2 regions of the Oryzifoliimicrobium ureilyticum genome follow, and region 2 is predicted to be linked to the other one. Evidence: riboswitches for the same ligand, from Rfam matches in the RefSeq annotation. Region 2 holds a riboswitch; the other holds the start of a gene.

Region 1 (9,769 bases), on a different contig from region 2:
GACGATGAATATCATCCAGCAGCTTGAGGCCGAACAGGTCGCCAAGATTGAAGCACAGCGCAAGCTTCCAGAATTTTCACCAGGTGATACGGTTCGCGTTAACGTTCGCGTTAAGGAAGGCAATCGTACCCGCGTTCAGGCCTATGAAGGCGTTTGCATTGCTCGTTCCGGCGGTGGCCTGAATGAGAGCTTCACGGTCCGCAAGATTTCTTACGGCGAAGGCGTAGAGCGCGTTTTCCCAATCTGCTCGCCTGCCGTTGAAAGCGTCGAAGTCGTTCGTCGCGGTAAGGTTCGTCGTGCGAAGCTTTACTACCTGCGCGACCGTCGCGGTAAGTCTGCTCGTATCGTTGAAAACACCGGCACACGCGCTCGTAAGCTGAACGAAGCTGAGCGTCAGTCCGTGGCCGAGGAGAAGGCACGCATCGAGGCTGAAAAGGTCGCAGCAGCACAGGCTCTCGCCGCTGAAAAGGCCGCAGCCGAAGCAGCTTCCTCTGCAGAGAACGCAGCAGAATAAGATCTGCGATCCATCTATTGAAAAAAGGCGGTCTTTACGGCCGCCTTTTTTGTTGCGCGAGCACGTCCAAGCCCGCTTTACGTTTTGATCGCTCTCTCAGAGAAGAGTGCCGGCACGCCAGGTCGCCTTCGCCTCCAATTTATCGGAGAGATGAACAAGGTCGGCGCGCATTCCCGGCCGCAGAAAGCCCCGATCAGCAAGACGAAGGAATGCCGCGGGATAGGCGCTCGCCATCCTCAAAGCTTCGGCAAGGGACAAATCCAGATAGGTAAGGCCGTAACGAATGGCCGCCGTCATATCGATATCCGCGCCGGCCAAGGTACCGTCGGCCAGGACCAGTTTGGAGCAGAAGTCGCCTTCCTGCCGGCGCACAGTCCGACCGTTCAGCGTGAAACTGTCCTGTTCCGATCCCACAAGGGACATCGCGTCGGTCACGAAGAAGAGCTTGCCTTCGCCCTGCTTGGCGCGCAGCGCAATCCTCATCGTCTTGCGATCGACATGATGCCCATCCGCAATGATGCCGCACCATATTGAAGGATGATCGAGAGCCGTGCCGGCCAACCCCGGCGCGCGATGACCGATCTGGCTCATGGCGTTGAAAAGATGGGTCACGCCGCGCGCTCCGGCGGCAAAGGCCGCCTCGGCTTGTTCGGCGTTCGCGTCCGAATGACCGATACTGACGATGACGCCGGCCTCCGATAGCGCCCGGATCTGGGTTGGCGTCACCTGTTCGGCGGCCATCGTTACCATCAACGTGCCAATCGCCTGCCGAGCGTCCACGAGTTGCCTCACATCGGCATCCTCGACCGGCCGCATTAGCTCTGCGACATGCGCGCCTTTTCTGGCGGGAGCAAGATGAGGGCCTTCCAGATGAAGGCCCGCCACGCCGCGGTCGGTTTTAACCGCGTCTTTGGCGGCCGCGATCGCTTCCTTCGTTGCTGTCGACGTATCGGTAATCAAGGTCGGCAGGAGGCTGGTCGTGCCATAGGGACTATGGCCATCCGCAATGATGAACATCGACTCGGGAGACGGCGCGTCGTTCAACATCCGACCACCGCCACCATTCACCTGGGCATCGATGAAGCCTGGCGCTAGAACGCCACCCTCAAGCTTCACCATCTTGCCTTCAGGAAGTGCTTCGCCAGCAACGATGGCTTCGATCCGACCGTCGCGGACGATCAGCGCTTTGCCGTCGTGAAAATGGTCTCCGTCAAAAATGCGACTTCCGAGGAAGATCGTACGGCTCATCAGACGGTCTCCGTCACTTTCAGAAGATTAGCCGGCTTGTCCGGATCGAAGCCTTTGCGGCGCGTCACGGACTCAATGATCCGGTAGTAGACGAGGAGCGAGACGAGCGGATCGAGCAAGGTGTTGCCTGTGGTCGTGGATTGAAGTCCGAGGCCCGTTGAAGGCCTTGTCGAAAGCGAGATAACAGATGCTCCAAGCTTTTCGAGATGCGCGAGGGCGGCTGCGTTGTTTTCATAGGCCGCATCTTCCGGCGTAAAGGCGATGATGGGAAAGCCTCGGTCGATGAGACGCATCGGACCGTGCATGAGCTCGGCGAGGGAGAAGGCCTCCGCATGAAGACCGGCAGTTTCTTTAGACTTCAAGGCAGCTTCGAGTGCGATCGCGAAAGCAGGTCCGCGGCCGGAAATATAAAGGGAGCTTGCCTGAAGAAGTCTGTCTTCGGCAGCCGCAGTTTCCAGGCCGGACGTCGAGCTTAGAGCGTCCGGTAGCTTTCGCAGGGCGCTAGCTAGATCTTGATCCCCGCTGACGGCCGCCGTCACGCCCGCAAGAGCTGCCGCGGAGGCGATAAATGATTTGGTTGCAGCGACGCTGCGCTCAGGGCCGGCACAGATATCAAGCACGATGTCTGCCTGTCTGGCGAGAGGGCTATCGGTGACGTTCACGACTGCAATGGTCGTTGCACCGCCCTTCTTCGCCGTTTCCTGAAGGGCAACGATATCCGGGCTTGCGCCCGATTGGGACACGGTGAAATGAACCCCGTTCTTCAACTGAAGAGGCGCCCCATAGACCGAGGCGATGGAGGGCCCGATCGATGCGACCGGAATACCGCACTTGATCTCGAACAGATATTTAAAAAAGGTGGCGGCATGGTCTGATGAGCCGCGCGCAGCCGTGCTGACAACGGAAGGTTTGATATCTGCAAAGAGCTTTGCGATCGAGGCGAAAGTAGACGTCTCTTTCTCAAGCAGGCCGGCAACCACGCTTGGGGACTGGCCCGCTTCTTCCAACATGAGGGATTTGACGTCGCTCATCCATTATCTCCGAGTTTGAGTTCAGTGATGAAGTCATAGGCGTCACCGCGAAAATGCGAGCGCGTGTATTCAACGACCCGCTGGTCCACCAGGCGCGAGATCTGTTCGATGAGAAGCGCGGGTGCGCCAGGTTCTACTTCCAGCAGCCTGGCAGAAGATCGATCGAGTACAACAGCTGTTAGCCGCTGTGCGGCTTTGACAGGCCGGTGGCCGAATGCGGCCAGTGCCTCGTAGAGCGATCCTTCGCCTGCAGCTCGGCCGCCCAGGAATTTGAGAGGAACAACAGCGCGCTCGATGGCAAGTGGGCGACCATCTGCGAGGCGAAGACGATCAAGGCGCAGCACCTCTTCCGATGGTTCCAGGCCCATCAGAAAGGCTTCCTCTGGGGTTGGATTATTGATGGCGCGTGAAAGTACCTTTGCGACAGGCGTTTGCCCGCGTGAGCGCATTTCGGCGGAAAAGGAGGAAAGACGCCAGAGCGGATGCTCGATCTTCTCGGCTTGTGCGACAACGGAGGTGCCGCTGCCTTGCCGACTTTCCAAAATTCCTGCTGCAATGAGGTCGCGGTAAGCCGAACGAACGGTGACGCGCGCAAGGTCAAGGCCTTCAGCCAGATCGCGTTCTGCCGGCAGGCTTGTGCCCGGTTTGAGTAAACCTTCCTGAACAAGGCCAAGCAGTGCTGCAGACAGACGTTTATAAAGCGGCCCGGACGATAGATCGCCCACGCGCCGCTTTAATTCAGCAAAAAGACTGGTCCTATCCATAGGCCCACATTAAGACCTATTTAGAACCTTTTCGCAAGTGGTCTTGTTCAGCCGGCCGGTGTTAGGTCTTTGAGAAGATATAATCGGTCTGCTGACGCAAAACTTCACCAGTGTGGATCACAGCCTCCGGAAAGCCCGCCTGATTGATGGCATCCGGCCAGATTTGTGTTTCCAAGCAAAAGCCTGAATAAGGTTGGTAGCTCTGCCCGTCCAACCCGGTCACAGGGACGGCAATCTTGAAGCCGCTATAAAATTGCACGCCAGGCTCAGTCGTGCGCACTTCCATCGAAACGCCCGAGCGAGCGCCTCGCGCCATTGCGACAGAGCGCTTGGCGACCCTTTTCGGCGATAGGCAGAAATTGTGGTCGTAAGGGAGCTGAGCGCCATTCTCCATCTGCCGGATCGGTCTTGATTGCCGAAAGTCGAACGGCGTGCCTTCCACGCTGCGAATTTCGCCGGTTGGGATCTGCGCGTCATTGGTCGGCAAATAAGCATCAGCTGCGATCATCAACTGGTGATCGAGGATATCGCCCTGTCCGTCAAGATTGAAATAGGCATGCTGGCACACATTGGCGATGGTCGGTGCGTCGGTTGTGGTTTCATAGGTAATGGAGAGATCGCCATCTTTGCGCAGCCGGAAAGTGGCTTGGATCGTGCAGTTTCCGGGGTAACCGGCTCGACCTGCCGGATCGACGATCTTCAGAACCAGGCTGTCCTTTTCATGCTCGACGATCGTCCAGACACGCTTTGCTATCCCATCGCTGCCGCCGTGAAGGTGCGTTTGGCCATTTTCATTCAGCTCGAGTTGATAGGTCGTGCCATCCAGTTCGAAGCGACCGCCGGCAATACGATTGGCGCAGCGGCCAGGCGTCGCGCCAAAATAGGGCGAGTGGCGCTCGTAGCTCGCAAAATCCTCGAAGCCCAGAGTAAGGGGCGCATCATGGCCCTCCAGCCGCAGATCCTGAATGACGGCACCCCAGGTGAGAATTTTTGCGGTCAGACCTCCGCCGGAAATCGAAACGCGATGGACGGCCTCCCCTGCTGCCGTTGTTCCGAAATGTTCCCGCGTTGGTTTCTCCATGCTGATCTCCTCTATGTCATGCATACCGTTCGAGACGGAACCTGCGCTTCTTCTTTCGAAACTTCAACGGTCGGCGCGCGACAGTATCGCCGACGCGTGAAGCTGTTACGACGGTAATTCCGACTTCAATCGTGGTGCTGCTTGCCGATCGCATCCAGCTCGTAGGGCGTAGTCTGGTACATTTCATTGATCCAGTTGCCGAAGAGAAGATGGGCATGACTGCGCCAACGGTTCTGCGGCGGGATCGAAGTGTCGTTATGCGGGAAATAATTGATCGGCATTTTGATCGGCACGCCCGCGTCGACGTCGCGGAAATACTCGTCCGCCAACGACGTCGAGTCATATTCGACGTGGTTGAACATATAAAGGCGCCGTCCCTTGATCTCGTGCACCAGACATACGCCAACCTCTGGCGATTCCATGAGGATTTCCAGTTCAGGCACTTTCTCGATATCGGCGCGCCGAACCTCCGTCCAACGGGAGACGGGAACTTCGAAATTATCCGAAAAGCCGTTGAGATAGATGGATGAAGGCTTCAAGTTGCGGTGGCGGTAGACACCAAAGGCCTTTTCCGAAAGCTCGTATTTGGGGACTTTATGGAAATGGTAGATCGCTGCCATCGCCCCCCAACAGACATTCATCGTCGAGTGGACATTGGTCGTCGTCCAGTCGAAGATCTGCTGCATTTCATCCCAATAATTGACGTCTTCATAAGGCAGCGTCTCGATTGGCGCGCCGGTAATAATGAAGCCGTCGAACTTGCGATGCTTTACTTCTTCCCAGGTCTCATAGAATGCCAGGAGATGTTCTTCTGACGTATTCTTGGCCTTGTGGTTGCTGATTCGGATCAGCGAAAGCTCGACCTGCAGCGGCGTTGCGCCCACGAGCCGCGCCATCTGCAGCTCCGTCTTGATCTTGTTCGGCATGAGGTTCAGCAGGCCGATCTGCAGGGGTCTGATGTCCTGACGGATCGCGGCCGTTTCGCTCATGACGCGAACGCCCTCTTGAACGAGGGTCTGGAATGCAGGCAAAGTATCGGGAATCTTGATGGGCATTGCGGTTACTCATCTGAAACGACAAATATCGCCACCGGTCCGCACGCGGCCCTTTAGCGATTTTTTTAACGTGGCTGCAAGCCGGCCGGCCAAATCACCACAGGAATATTGTTGATATAGCGACTCAACATCCGAATCAATCCATGTTTGTCTTGCGGATCGGGCGCCCATCCATCCGTCGATGCGTGACCTGTCTATGACTGAAGGCTCGTGATAGATAGTCGTCTTGTCGCCAACCCTATGGAAGTGCGTAATGAGAGATGAAGACAGAGGCAGCGGGGATGACACGCGCCAGCCGAAGCCCATCGCCGAGATCGGTTTGTTCGACCGCTTGAAGATCATGTTTGCCGCATTCTGGGCGTCTGAGGTCCGTTTCCGGATCCTTACTCTCGGAACGGTTCTCATTGTTGTCATTCTCGCCACGGCCTATGCTACCGTCATTCTCAATCGCTGGAACGCGCCTTTTTACGATGCGATAGCGCGACGCGATCTTCCGTCATTCTTTCATCAGTTGAAGATCTTTGCGTTCATTGCTGGCGGACTTTTATTATTGAACGTCCTGCAGTCCTGGCTCAACCAGATGACTGCGCTCTATATGCGCGAGGGCCTAACGCGCGATCTCGTCGATCAATGGCTGAGGCGCAAGCGTGCGATTCGTTTGGCTGCCAGCGGTCTCATCGGTGTCAATCCGGATCAGCGTCTTCATGAGGACGCTCGTAACCTTGCTGAGAGCACGACCAGCCTGTTGATTGGTCTTATCCAGGCAACCATCCTGCTCGTCAGTTTCACCGGTGTACTCTGGGAGCTTTCCAGCGGCTTCATCTTCAATCTCGCCGGTCACCATTTTTCCATCCCCGGCTATATGGTTTGGGCTGCCATCTTCTATGCGGCATCGGCTTCCGTTCTTAGCAAGGTGGTGGGTCGCAGATTGGTCCCGCTCAATGCAGATCGCTTTTCCAAGGAAGCCGAGCTGCGATTTTCCTTGATGCATGCCAATGAGAATATGCCTGCTATTGCGCTGGCTCGCGGCGAAGACAATGAGAGGCGGCGGATCGATACCGATATCAGCTCCGTCCTGAAGGTGATGAAGTCTCTGGCGCTTGCCAATACCAATCTGACTTGGGTTTCGGCCGGCTATGGCTGGCTGGTGGTTGTCATTCCTATCATCGTCGCGGCCCCAGCCTACTTTTCCAGCAATCTCACATTCGGCCAGCTCATGATGTCGGTCGGGGCGTTTACTCAGGTGAATACAGCGTTGCGCTGGTATGTCTCGAATTTCGGACCGATCGCGGAATGGCGTGCCACGCTGATGCGCGTCACGGATTTCCGAAAGGCCTTGACAGAGATGGACGCTGATCAGCCGCTGAAGGACGCCATCCAGTACGATACGAACGAGGGCGACAAGCTCGAAGCCGATCATCTGCGCGTATCCTCAAAAATATACGAAGCTGTCGACACATGCGGCGGCGCCTATTTGGTGGAGAACAAGGTCACCATCAATCAAGGTGACAAGATCATGATCGAGGCGGATCATAGCGAGAATCGCAAGCTGGTCTTTAACGCGCTGGCAGGTCTTTGGCCTTTCGGTAGCGGCCGGCTAGCCTTGCCGCCCGCTGAGGACATGGCATTTCTCGCGGAGCAAGCTTATGTTCCCGGAGGGTCTTTGCGCGAGGCGCTTGCTTTCCCGCAGAGCGCCAATGCCTATCAGCAGGCCGATATTGAGAACGCTTTGCGTAAGTCGGGTCTCGACAACCTCATAGCACGGCTTGATGTGGTTGCCCGATGGGACAAAATGCTCAACGCAGATGAGCATAAAGCGATCGCCTTTGCCCGGCTGCTCTTGTCCAAGCCACGCTGGATCGTCTTTGACGAAACGCTCGATAGTCTCGAGCCTGAACGTCAGTCCGTCATGATGTCGCTGCTTGGCGGCCTTCCCGAGTCAACGATGATCTATATGGGCCGCTCGACGGCTTTCGCGGAGACTTTCAAGCCTCGCATTCTGCATCTCCAATCATTGCAGCCGGCAACACAGGCAAAGCAGAGTGCGCCGCGGGAGACCGCGCCGGCGATTTGATCGCTTCGGTAGAGCCCCCGGAGGGCCGGTTGGATCGCCGGCCCTGAAACCAATCGAGCTTGCAGTGTGGCCCAGTAAGAGAACAATCTTTCTTTTAGCGTTCTGTCAGGCGAAGCGATCAGCTTAGGATACGCTTTTGATTGAAGGCGTGTTGGGTCAGCTCAAGCGAGATCTTTGCGCTTAAGACGCGTCAGCCCTCAAGTTCCTCGCGGAGCATTTCCAGCTCGAGCCATTCCTCTTCCATTCGCGCCAGATCGGTACGCAATTTTTCAAGATCTCCGGCGATCCGATTGAAGCTGTTGGGATCGCGCGAAAACAGATTGGGATCAGCCATCTTTTCTTCCAGTGCCGCAATCTTCTTCTCGTTTTCGGCCATCTGCAGCGGGAGATTATCGAGCGCGAACTTCTGCTTGTACGACAGCTTGCCTTTGCCCTTCGCGTTGCTGGCCGAGGCTGTTTCAGTCTGTTTGGCGGGCTCTGCCTTCTCCGCTTTCTTGCGCTCGGCTGCTGCGCCTTTGCGCTGCGCGAGCATGTCACTGTAGCCACCGGCATATTCTATCCAGCGGCCATCGGGGGCTTCGGGCACGGCAGGCGCAATGGTGGACGTGACCGTGCGATCGAGAAAGTCGCGATCGTGACTGACGAGAATGACGGTGCCCGCATAGCCTGCGACGATCTCCTGCAGGAGATCGAGCGTTTCGATATCGAGATCGTTCGTCGGCTCGTCAAGGATCAGGAGGTTGGAGGGACGCGCCAACATTCTTGCCAGCATCATTCGCGCGCGCTCTCCGCCGGAAAGGTTGCGGATCGGCGTGCGCGCCTGCTCCGGCTGAAACAGGAAATCCTTGAGGTAGCCTGTGACATGGCGTTGCTCGCCATTGACGATCAGCGTTTCACCGCGTCCATCCGTCAGATAATTTGCGAGCGTATCATCCGTGTCCAGATCTTCGCGCTTCTGGTCCAGCGTCGCGATTTCCAGATTGGTGCCGAGTTTGATCGTGCCGGCATCGGGTTGCAGACTGCCAGTGAGCAGTTGGAGAAGCGTTGTCTTACCTGCGCCGTTGGGGCCGACCAGACCGATCCGATCGCCGCGATGCACGCGGATGGAGAAAGGCGCAATGATCTGGCGGTCTCCGAACGATTTCTCGATCCGTTCTGCCTCGATGACCAGTTTGCCGGATTCTTGCCCTTCCGTGACGGTCGCTAGTACGGTTCCTTGAGGACCGCGATGGCCGCGATACTGGGAACGCATGGTCTGGAGGTCACCCAGGCGTCGCATGTTGCGTTTGCGTCTGGCCGTGACACCGTAACGTAGCCAATGTTCTTCCCGCTCGATCGCTTTGCCGAGCTTATGCTGTTCGACCTCTTCTGCTTCCAGAACTTCATCGCGCCAGGCTTCAAAGGCGCCGAACCCCCTGTCCAGACGGCGCGAGAAGCCGCGATCCAGCCAGATCGTTGCGGTCGAAACCCGCTCAAGAAAGCGCCGGTCGTGCGAGATGACCACAAGCGCGCTGCGGCTTTTTTGCAGCTCGCCTTCCAGCCATTCGATCGTCGGCAGATCGAGATGGTTCGTCGGCTCGTCCAGCAGGAGAATATCCGGCTCGGGCGCCAGAACACGCGTCAGGGCAGCACGTCTTGCTTCCCCTCCGGAAAGGTTCTTGGGGTCCTCATCGCCTGTCAGCCCGAGATGCGACAGGAGGTACGTCACGCGGTAGGGATCATCGCTTGGACCAAGGCCCGCTTCTGCATAGGCACGAACGGTGGCGAAGCCAGCAAAATCGGGAGCCTGCTCCAGATAGCGGATGGTTGCTGAAGGGTGGCGAAAAACCTCTCCCGATTGGGGCTCGACGAACCCTGCGGCAATTTTAAGGAGGGTCGATTTGCCCGATCCATTGCGGCCGACGAGACAGATCCTGTCTCCAGGCTCCACCTGCATGTCCGCACCGGCCAACAGCGGCGTGCCGCCAAAGCTCAGGAAAATATTGTCCAGTTTCAGGATAGG
Region 2 (9,769 bases):
CCGTTCCCGATGTCGATCTACGAAAACATTGCTTTCGGCGTGCGGCTTTACGAAAGCATCGGCAAGGCTGAAATGGACGAGCGTGTGGAAGCGGCATTGCGCCGCGCCGCCCTTTGGAATGAAGTCAAGGACAAGCTGCACGCCAGCGGACAGAGCCTTTCCGGCGGTCAGCAGCAGCGTCTCTGCATTGCCCGTACAGTTGCCGTGAAACCTGAGATCATTCTCCTCGACGAGCCGGCTTCCGCTCTCGATCCCTTGTCGACAGCAAAGATCGAAGAGCTGATCGACGAGTTGCGTGCCGACTATACGATCGTGATCGTCACGCACAACATGCAGCAGGCTGCCCGCGTTTCCAGCCAGACGGCCTTCATGTATCTCGGTGAACTCGTTGAATTCGACGAAACCGCGAAGATTTTCACATCGCCGCGCGAGCGGCGCACGCAGGACTATGTCACCGGACGTTTCGGCTGATTTCGGCGTCTCGTCACTCAGCAGCCGTTGTTAAGAGGAACGAAAATGCCATCCACACATCTCATGTCGGCTTTCGACGACGACCTTCAGTATCTGACCCGCCGCATTTCCGAGATGGGCGGTCTTGCCGAACAAATGGTTTCGGACGCCGTGCGCGCGCTCGTGAACGGTGACGTCGCCCTTGCCCAGAAAGTGATCTCGGACGACGTCATACTCGATAGTGCAGAGCGTGAAATCGGCGAAAAGGCGATCATCACCATCGCACGCCGCCAGCCCATGGCGGCTGACCTGCGCGAAATCATGGGGTCCATCCGTATCGCTGCCGATCTGGAGCGGGTCGGCGATCTTGGCAAGAACACCGCCAAACGCGTGATCGCCGTTCAAAGTACTGGCGTTCCTCGCAAGCTGGCGCGCGGGCTGGAACATCTTTCTGAACTCGCCCTTGTGCAACTTAAGGAGGTTCTGGACGTCTATTCCAATCGGGCGCCGGACAAAGCGACATCGATCCGTGAGCGCGACGAAGAAATCGATGCGATGTACACCTCGCTGTTTCGCGAACTCCTGACATACATGATGGAAGATCCGCGCAACATCACGAGCTGCACGCACTTGCTGTTCTGTGCCAAGAACATCGAGCGCATCGGCGATCATGCCACCAATATTGCAGAAACGATTTACTACATGGCAACCGGGGCACAGCCGGAAGGCGAGCGTCCGAAGGACGATACTGCCAACACGGTCGGTGCCGTGACTGAATAAATTTTTGATAACGCAGAGGCTATTTTAATGACACCGAGAGTTGCAGTTGTTGAAGACGAGGAGGCGCTCAGCGTCCTCCTTCGTTATAACCTCGAGGCCGAAGGCTTTGACGTTGAAACGATCGGACGCGGTGACGAAGCGGAAATTCGCTTGCAGGAACGGGCGCCTGACCTTCTCATCCTCGATTGGATGCTGCCGGGCGTATCTGGAATTGAGCTCTGCCGCCGCCTTCGCATGCGGCCGGAAACCGAGCGCCTTCCAATCATCATGCTGACGGCCCGCGGCGAAGAAAGCGAACGCGTCCGCGGCTTATCGACGGGCGCCGACGATTACGTCGTCAAGCCATTTTCGACGCCGGAACTCATTGCACGCGTCAAGGCAATGCTGCGCAGAGCAAAGCCCGAGGTCCTGTCGACGGTTCTCAAGTGCGGCGACATCGAGCTTGACCGCGAGACGCACCGCGTGCATCGCAAGACGAGGGAGGTCCGTCTCGGTCCGACCGAGTTCCGCCTGCTTGAGTTCTTGATGACCTCGCCGGGACGCGTGTTCTCCCGCTCCCAGCTGCTCGATGGCGTTTGGGGCCATGACATCTATGTCGACGAACGCACCGTCGATGTCCATGTCGGACGGCTCCGCAAGGCCTTGAACTTTTCCAACATGCAGGATGTTATCAGGACTGTCCGCGGGGCGGGTTATTCGATGGAAGCCTGAGCTGGCATCCTCGTAACTTCTGAAAAACGTTAGTGACGGGATGCCGGGGCCAAGCTCCGGCATTTTCGTTGATCGATTTCGGGGGGCACCGGGCGGAATGCGTTCACCAAACGAAAAACGGGCCCGAAGGCCCGCTTGAAAGATCACGGAGGCGGTGTGGATCAAGCGACCCGTGCCGCAACCTTGCGGCGGTCGGAAACCGGCTGGTAGGCCAGCTTCTGGTGGTAATTGCAGTAAGGCGAGCTATCGGAAGCCTCACAGCCGCAGAAGTGAAAGTCGTCTTTAAGCGGGTCGCCAACAGGCCACTTGCACGTGCGTTCGGTCAAATCCGTGAGGCCAAGGCGACGAGAAATTGGCACGACGACGTCCGTGGAAGGCCGGCGCACGGCAACCGTTTCGACATCCACTTCCTGCTTGACGACAACCGCTTCCTGGCTGCGAACAGCAGGGCGCGTCTGGGCACGCTGAGGATATCCTGTAGCGCGCGGTGCAACGGGCGCTGGGCGCTTCTGCGGACGGGCTGCGGCACTGCTGCCACCAGCTTTAGCGCGACCGGGCAAGTTGAGCCTGTGGACTTTCCCGATCACCGCGTTGCGGCTGACGCCGCCCAGTTGTGCTGCAATCTGGCTTGCGCTCAAACCTTCTGCCCAAAGCTTTTTCAGCTTTTCGACGCGCTCGTCCGTCCAATTCATGCCTATATCCGCCTTTCTGCGCCTCGTGACGATAGAATCCGTCAGCCTTACGTTGGACGATGTCCGACGTAGGAAACGCTTCAACATTTAGGTGACTAGTTCCGCCGCTATGCAGTCTAGTAATTGAGTTTTAACCTAGTGTGAGGCTGACTCCGTGACAAGAGTCGGTCGAATCGCAGCGAATCTTTTCCCCAACTTGCTTGCTGAGAGAGTCTTTTATGCAACATTGTTCAAATGTACCGTTCTGCGCGGTCTATTGTGTTTTAGCCTAAAGGTCGAGTTTTATTGACATTGCAGTGCGGAAGATTGATAGTGAAGACGCCGCCGAAAGGCGGCATTTTTAATTTCTGGGTTTGGGGCAATTAGCCGGCTCCCATTTTATCTTTGTTCGACGGAGACTGCGCCATGGCAGAGACCACGCCGCTTTATGAGACCTACTCCCGCGCTCCACTGCGTTTCGATCGAGGCGAGGGCGTATGGCTGATCACAGAAGGCGGCGAGCGATATCTGGACTTCGGTTCGGGCGTTGCTGTGACATCGGTCGGTCATTCACATCCGCATCTTGTTGCCGCTCTGAAAGAGCAGGCCGACAAAGTCTGGCACCTATCCAATGTCTACGAAATTCCGGGGCAGGAACGCCTTGCCAAGCGGCTAACGGATTCAAGTTTCGCCGATAAGGTGTTCTTCACGAATTCCGGAGCAGAAGCGCTCGAATGCGCAATCAAGACGGCGCGTCGTTACCATTTCGCGAAGGGCCATCCAGAACGCTATCATATTATCACCTTCCAGGGCGCCTTCCATGGCCGCACCCTTGCGACAATTGCGGCCGGCGGGCAGGAAAAGTATCTGGAGGGCTTCGGTCCCAAGGCTCCAGGCTTCGATCAGGTGCCATTTGGCGATCTCGATGCAGTGCGCGCAGCTATAACAGACGCAACGGCAGGCATTCTTGTCGAGCCCATACAGGGCGAGGGCGGTATCAATCCGGCCACGCCTGACTTCATGAAGGGCCTGCGCCAGATTTGCGACGAACATGGCTTGCTCCTGATCCTCGACGAGGTTCAATCCGGCATGGGGCGGACCGGCCGGCTTTTTGCGCACGAAATCTACGGCGTTACACCGGATATTCTTGCTGCTGCAAAAGGCATCGGCGGCGGCTTCCCGCTGGGCGCGTGTCTGGCGACGGCTGAAGCAGCGTCGGGCATGGTAGCGGGTACCCACGGGTCGACCTATGGCGGCAATCCGCTCGCTATGGCGGTTGGCAATGCGGTTCTCGATGTTGTGCTCGAAGACGGCTTCCTGCAAAATGTCCGCGATGTCGGGCTTGTCATGCGCCAGGGACTTGCTTCGCTGAAGGACAGATATCCTGACATCATTCAAGATGTGCGTGGAGAAGGCCTAATGCTCGGTATAAAGGCCGCGGTTCCGGTCGGTGAACTGCTGCAGGCCATCAGAGCAAACAAGATGCTTGCGATGACAGCTGGCGACAATGTCGTTCGTTTGTTGCCCCCCCTCGTGGTGACGGCTCAGGACGCACGAGAGGCGCTGTCGCGGATCGAGCAGGCGGCTGAAAGCCTGCGTATGAAATCGGCCCGCAAGACCGCTTGAGATAGGGATTTTAGTCCTCCTTAAGGACGCAATGGGTATTGATATGACTTCAACTCGGCATTTCCTCGATCTTTCGGCTGTTTCTTCGCCGGATCTTAGGCATATTCTCAATGATGCGCTTTCGCGCAAGCAGGCCTTCAAAGCTGGCTCGGCCGACAAGCCGCTGGCGGGCAAGATGCTGGCCATGATCTTCGAAAAGCCTTCGACGCGAACACGCGTATCCTTCGACGTCGGTATGCGTCAACTCGGCGGCGAAACCCTGTTCCTGTCTGGGACGGAAATGCAGCTTGGACGAGCGGAGACCATTGGAGATACGGCAAAGGTGTTGTCGCGCTATGTCGATGCCATCATGATCCGCACAACAGAGCATTCTCGTCTTCTGGAGCTTGCTGAGCATGCAACGGTGCCTGTCATCAATGCTCTAACGGATGATACCCATCCGTGTCAGATCATGGCTGACATCATGACCTTTGAGGAACATCGTGGGCCTGTCAGCGGTAAGACAATTGCTTGGACCGGTGATGGCAACAATGTCCTGCATTCCCTCGTCGAAGGGGCAGCCCGTTTCGGCTACAAAATGAATATGGCGGTACCTCTTGGTTCCGAGCCGAAGGATCACTATTTGAACTGGGCTCGCAATGAGGGTGCCGAGATCAGGCTCTATCATGATGCCGACCGTGCGGTCGAAGGCGCCGATTGCGTAGTGACCGATACCTGGGTTTCCATGAACCAGGAGCATCGGGCTCGAGGTCATAATGTCTTCCAACCATTCCAAGTGAATCCCACCTTGATGGCGCGGGCGAACAAGGATGCGTTGTTCATGCACTGCCTGCCGGCCCATCGTGGCGAGGAAGTGACGGACGAGGTGATCGACGGCCCGCAGTCCGTGGTGTTCGATGAAGCAGAAAACCGTATGCATGCGCAGAAGTCCATTCTTGCTTGGTGCCTGGGAGCAATCTGAACCCTACCGCTTGCCACGCCGGCTAGAGCCCGTGGTGAACCGCGGGCCGGCAGGCTTTGTCTCCGGCAGATGTTGAGGAGTAAAACCATGGCAGACACCGCCGTCACTTTGGGAGATCTAACCCTGGCTGGCGACGATCATGTTGTACCCTTTCAGGTGGAAGGGCTCGACGTACGCGGTCGTGCCGTTCAGCTTGGTCCGATGCTGGACGCAATTCTGGAGCGGCACCACTACCCGGCGCCCGTTGCTCGGCTATTGGGCGAAGTGATCGTCCTGACGGTCTTGCTGGGAACTTCTTTGAAGTTTGAAGGCAAGTTCACGGTTCAGACAAAAGGCGATGGTCCCGTCGATCTCTTGGTCGCTGATTTCTCTACGCCGGAGAATGTCCGTGCCTATGCGCGCTTTGACGAGGCAGCGCTTCGGCAAGCGGTAGCAGAAGGTCGAGCCGAGCCGGAGCAGCTGCTTGGCCGGGGCGTCCTGGCGTTTACCATCGATCAGGGTCGCTTTGCGCAGCCTTACCAAGGAATTGTCGCGCTCGATGGCGCCACCCTCGAGGAGATTGCCGGCACCTATTTCCGCCAGTCGGAGCAAATTCCGACGAGAGTGAGACTTGCTGCTGCCGAGCTTTTCGACAGAGGTGAGGACGGAAAAGCGCGCCATCACTGGCGGGCGGGTGGTCTTGTTGCACAATTCCTGCCTGAAGCTCCCGACCGGATGCGACAACCGGATCTGCACGGCGGTGACGGCGATGACGGATCGACTCTTCACCAGGAGGACGATTCCTGGTCTGAGGCTCGATCGCTGGTCGAAACGATTGACGCTGACGAATTGACTGATCCGCAGGTCGGGACAGAACGCTTGCTCTACCGACTGTTCCACGAACGGGGCGTTCGCGTCTACGAGCCAAAACAGGTCTTCGATCGCTGCAGCTGTTCGAAAGACAAGATCAGGAGCGTTCTTGAAGGATTTTCCGCTGAGGAAATCGAGGCAAGCACCGAAGACGGCGAAATTGCTGTGACGTGTGAGTTTTGCTCAACGGTTTACCGCTTCAAGCCGGATGAGTTTCCGGCGACTTGATCAAGCGTGGGAGCAGTGGACAAGCTGCTCTCCTAAGTCAGGCCGGAAGGTCCAATGGATGTTCGGGCCTATGCTTTGACGACGGGTTGCTCGGACTTTCGCCCATCCCGAATATTTCAGTTCAGCGTACGCAGAAGACCGGGCGAATCCAAGGAAAAGGCGGGGATTTTCACTTCGAAAACCTCGCCATTGTCGGCTTCCATCTCGTAATGGCCGAACATCAGGCCTGAAGGCGTGTCCAGAGGGCAGCCGGATGAGTATTCATAGGTGTCTCCCGGCGATAAAACAGGTTGTTCGCCCACGACGCCCGGTCCGGAGACTTCATCCACGACACCGTTTTGATCCGTGATGTTCCAGTACCGATTGATGAGCTTGACGGTCAAATCAGATTGATTGGTGATCGCGATCCGGTAGCCCCACACGTAGCGGCTGTCTTCTGGATCGGATTGCTCCTCCAGGTAAAATGGCTCGACAACCACCTCAATATTTCGCGTAAGGGCGCGATACATGTCTTACACCGTGATGCAAATTCGCCTGGCAACCTTTTTGGCCAGTTTCATAGTAGCGTATTATGTCTAAACGGAGAGAAAATGCATCATTTAGCTCTTGTTAAGCCTAACGCGGAAGGTTACCGCCCGTAATGGGCCGAGGGCGAAGGCACTCTTCCGACACTGTCGAGGTCACCATTTGTCGTTCCGCTCAAGAGACTATTGAGCGAAACGAAGAGTGAGCCGCGAAGGCTTCGTAAGACACCGAGCCTTCGGCGCAGATACGCGTTACGCCCTGATCGCCGAGAGAGCCTTGTCGAAATCCTCAAGCAGATCGTCGGTATCTTCGATACCGGCGGACAAGCGCAGAATACCGGCAGAGATGCCTAATTCCGCACGAGCCTCATCCGACAGGTTCTTGTGTGTCGTCGTTGCCGGATGCGTGATCAGGCTTTTCGCATCGCCGAGATTGTTGGAAATCTTGACGATCTCCAATGCGTTTTGCAGCGCGAAGGCGGCCTCCTTTCCTCCCTTCACCTCAAAAGCAACCAGTGTCGAGCCACCGCTCATCTGCTTGGCAATGATTTCTGCCTGGGGGTGGTCTTTCCGGCCTGGATAAATGACCTTCGCAATTTCTCGCCGCTCGGAAAGGAAATCAGCGATGCGCGCTGCATTCTGTGTCTGCTGGCGCACACGAAGCGGCAGGGTTTCAATTCCCTTGAGCAGCGTCCAGGCGTTGAAGGGCGACATCGCCGGGCCGGTATGGCGGAAATAATCGTGCAGGTTTTCGTCGATCCACTGCTTGTCGGACAAAATGACGCCGCCTAGGCACCGGCCCTGTCCGTCAATATGTTTGGTCGCTGAATACACAACCACATGCGCGCCGAGCTCCAGCGGCTTCTGGAATAGCGGCGTTGCGAAAACATTGTCGACAACCACCTTTGCGCCGATCTGATTGGCAAGCTTGGCAACGCCTGCAATGTCGATCACTTCCAGCGTCGGGTTGGTTGGGCTTTCCAGGAAGAAGACTTTCGTATTCTTGCGGATCGCCTTTTCCCAATTGCCGAGATCGCGCCCATCCACCAGAGTACATTCGATGCCGTATTTGGGAGCGAGCGTTTCCACAACCCAACGGCAAGAGCCAAACAAGGCGCGTGCAGCAACAATATGATCGCCTGCCTTCAGCTGGCAGAGAATAGCGGCCGAGACGGCGGCCATGCCCGAAGCGGTGGCGCGTGCGTCTTCTGCGCCTTCCAAGGCGCACATCCGCTTTTCGAACATGTCGTTCGTCGGGCTGCCGTATCTGGCGTAGATAAAGCCATCCGTCTCACCCTTGAAGCGCGCTTCTGCAGCCTCAGCCGTTTCGTAGACGAAGCCCTGCGTCAGATAGATCGCTTCTGAGGTTTCGCCATATTGAGAGCGTAGCGTGCCACCGTGAACGAGTTGGGTTGCCGGGCGCCAAGTCTTGGTCATGATCTACCACTTTCAAACAACAAAAAAACCGGCCGCAAAAGCAGACCGGTTTCCACCCGGTCTTTTTAGCCACTTATTTAACGTGGCTGCAAGCCGACCGGCCAAATCACCACGGGATAAATACCCAATACTGCCGTTGCGTTCTTGCGTCAATCGCCGGAGTTTGGTTTTGTCAGCGCGATAAGCGGAAGATAAAAATGGTGCGTGAAACTGGAATTCTGGCAGATCGGTCAATCTCGTCTCTCTTTGAGAGTGGACGACTTGCGGCGGAGCGACCGCTTGATGACGATCAAATTCAGCCGGCCAGTCTCGATCTGAGGCTTGGTGCAAAGGCGTTTCGCGTCAGGGCAAGCTTTATGCCTGGCCCCTCCAGCCGCGTTGCGGACAAGCTCGACCGTTTAAGCTTGCATGTTGTCGATCTGACGCAAGGTGCAGTCCTTGAAACCGGCTGTGTCTATATCGTGCCCTTGATGGAATCGCTCGATCTGCCGAGCGATATGTCGGCCTCGGCCAATCCAAAAAGCTCGACAGGTCGCCTCGATATCTTCACGCGTGTCATCGCCGATTACGCACAGGAGTTCGATAAGATTCCTGCCGGTTATTCAGGCCCGCTTTATCTGGAAATCAGTCCGAGGACCTTTCCGATCGTCGTTCGGCGCGGCTCTCGCCTGTCGCAAATTCGCTTCAGGCGGGGCTTGTCGCTTCTTGACGAGCCGGCGCTTTTGTCGCTGCATGCGACCGAGACCCTGGTGGCAAGTGCCACACCCAATGTGACGGGTGGCGGTATAGCGCTTTCGATCGATCTTGCCGGTGATAAAGCCGGCCTGATCGGATATCGCGGCAAGCACCATACGGCGGTTGTCGATGTGGACAAGAAGGCAGAGCACGATGTCTTCGATTTCTGGGAGCCGCTGTATAGCAGCCGTGGGCGTAATGAGCTTATCCTCGATCCCGATGAGTTCTATATCCTCGTGTCACGCGAAGCCGTCCATGTTCCGCCGGACTATGCGGCCGAAATGACACCATTCGATCCGCTCGTCGGTGAGTTCCGTGTTCATTACGCCGGCTTCTTCGACCCAGGATTTGGTCACGCACCGGCTGGCGGACGCGGCAGCCGAGCCGTGCTCGAGGTCCGAAGCCACGAAGTTCCCTTCATTCTCGAAGATGGGCAGATCGTGGGTCGGCTCGTCTACGAACACATGCAGGAGCGGCCTTCCAGCCTTTACGGCGTCGACCTCGGTTCAAACTATCAGGCTCAGGGCCTGAAACTTTCCAAACACTTCCGCATCAAATCGGATTGATCTTGACAGCGTTGGCCTTGTGTTGAAACTGGAGGGCATGCGGGTGTAGCTCAATGGTAGAGCAGCAGCTTCCCAAGCTGAATACGAGGGTTCGATTCCCTTCACCCGCTCCACATCTTAGCTGTCCAACCCGGATACATAGGTAACAATCTGTTCCTAAGACATAGGTAACAACCTCGTGCCGAACGGGTTGTCGATGGTTTGCAAAGTCCTCTGTTCCAAGTCGATATA

The links. A riboswitch is a leader RNA that binds a small molecule or an ion and turns the genes downstream of it on or off. The one in region 2 is predicted to bind S-adenosylmethionine.
Region 1: it holds a riboswitch for S-adenosylmethionine, as region 2 does, so the genes downstream of both, metA (homoserine O-acetyltransferase MetA) here and VQ830_RS27535 (O-succinylhomoserine sulfhydrylase) in region 2, are expected to answer to the same signal.

The regions. Positions count from the first base shown of each region.
Region 1 is NZ_JBBBVQ010000005.1:135,269-145,037, forward strand. Features, by position in the region: gene rplS (50S ribosomal protein L19) at 5-514, shown strand; gene nagA (N-acetylglucosamine-6-phosphate deacetylase) at 611-1,762, opposite strand; gene VQ830_RS09300 (SIS domain-containing protein) at 1,762-2,793, opposite strand; gene VQ830_RS09305 (GntR family transcriptional regulator) at 2,790-3,557, opposite strand; gene VQ830_RS09310 (aldose epimerase family protein) at 3,619-4,638, opposite strand; gene metA (homoserine O-acetyltransferase MetA) at 4,764-5,693, opposite strand; SAM riboswitch at 5,727-5,804, opposite strand; gene VQ830_RS09320 (ABC transporter ATP-binding protein/permease) at 5,947-7,767, shown strand; gene VQ830_RS09325 (ABC-F family ATP-binding cassette domain-containing protein) at 7,958-9,769, opposite strand, start outside.
Region 2 is NZ_JBBBVQ010000039.1:12-9,780, reverse strand. Features, by position in the region: gene pstB (phosphate ABC transporter ATP-binding protein PstB) at 1-471, shown strand, start outside; gene phoU (phosphate signaling complex protein PhoU) at 517-1,230, shown strand; gene phoB (phosphate regulon transcriptional regulator PhoB) at 1,258-1,941, shown strand; gene VQ830_RS27560 (GcrA family cell cycle regulator) at 2,103-2,633, opposite strand; gene VQ830_RS27555 (aspartate aminotransferase family protein) at 3,039-4,238, shown strand; gene argF (ornithine carbamoyltransferase) at 4,282-5,199, shown strand; gene VQ830_RS27545 (Hsp33 family molecular chaperone) at 5,287-6,276, shown strand; gene apaG (Co2+/Mg2+ efflux facilitator ApaG/CorD) at 6,393-6,785, opposite strand; gene VQ830_RS27535 (O-succinylhomoserine sulfhydrylase) at 7,053-8,237, opposite strand; SAM riboswitch at 8,282-8,360, opposite strand; gene VQ830_RS27530 (2'-deoxycytidine 5'-triphosphate deaminase) at 8,435-9,538, shown strand; tRNA gene VQ830_RS27525 (tRNA-Gly) at 9,578-9,651, shown strand.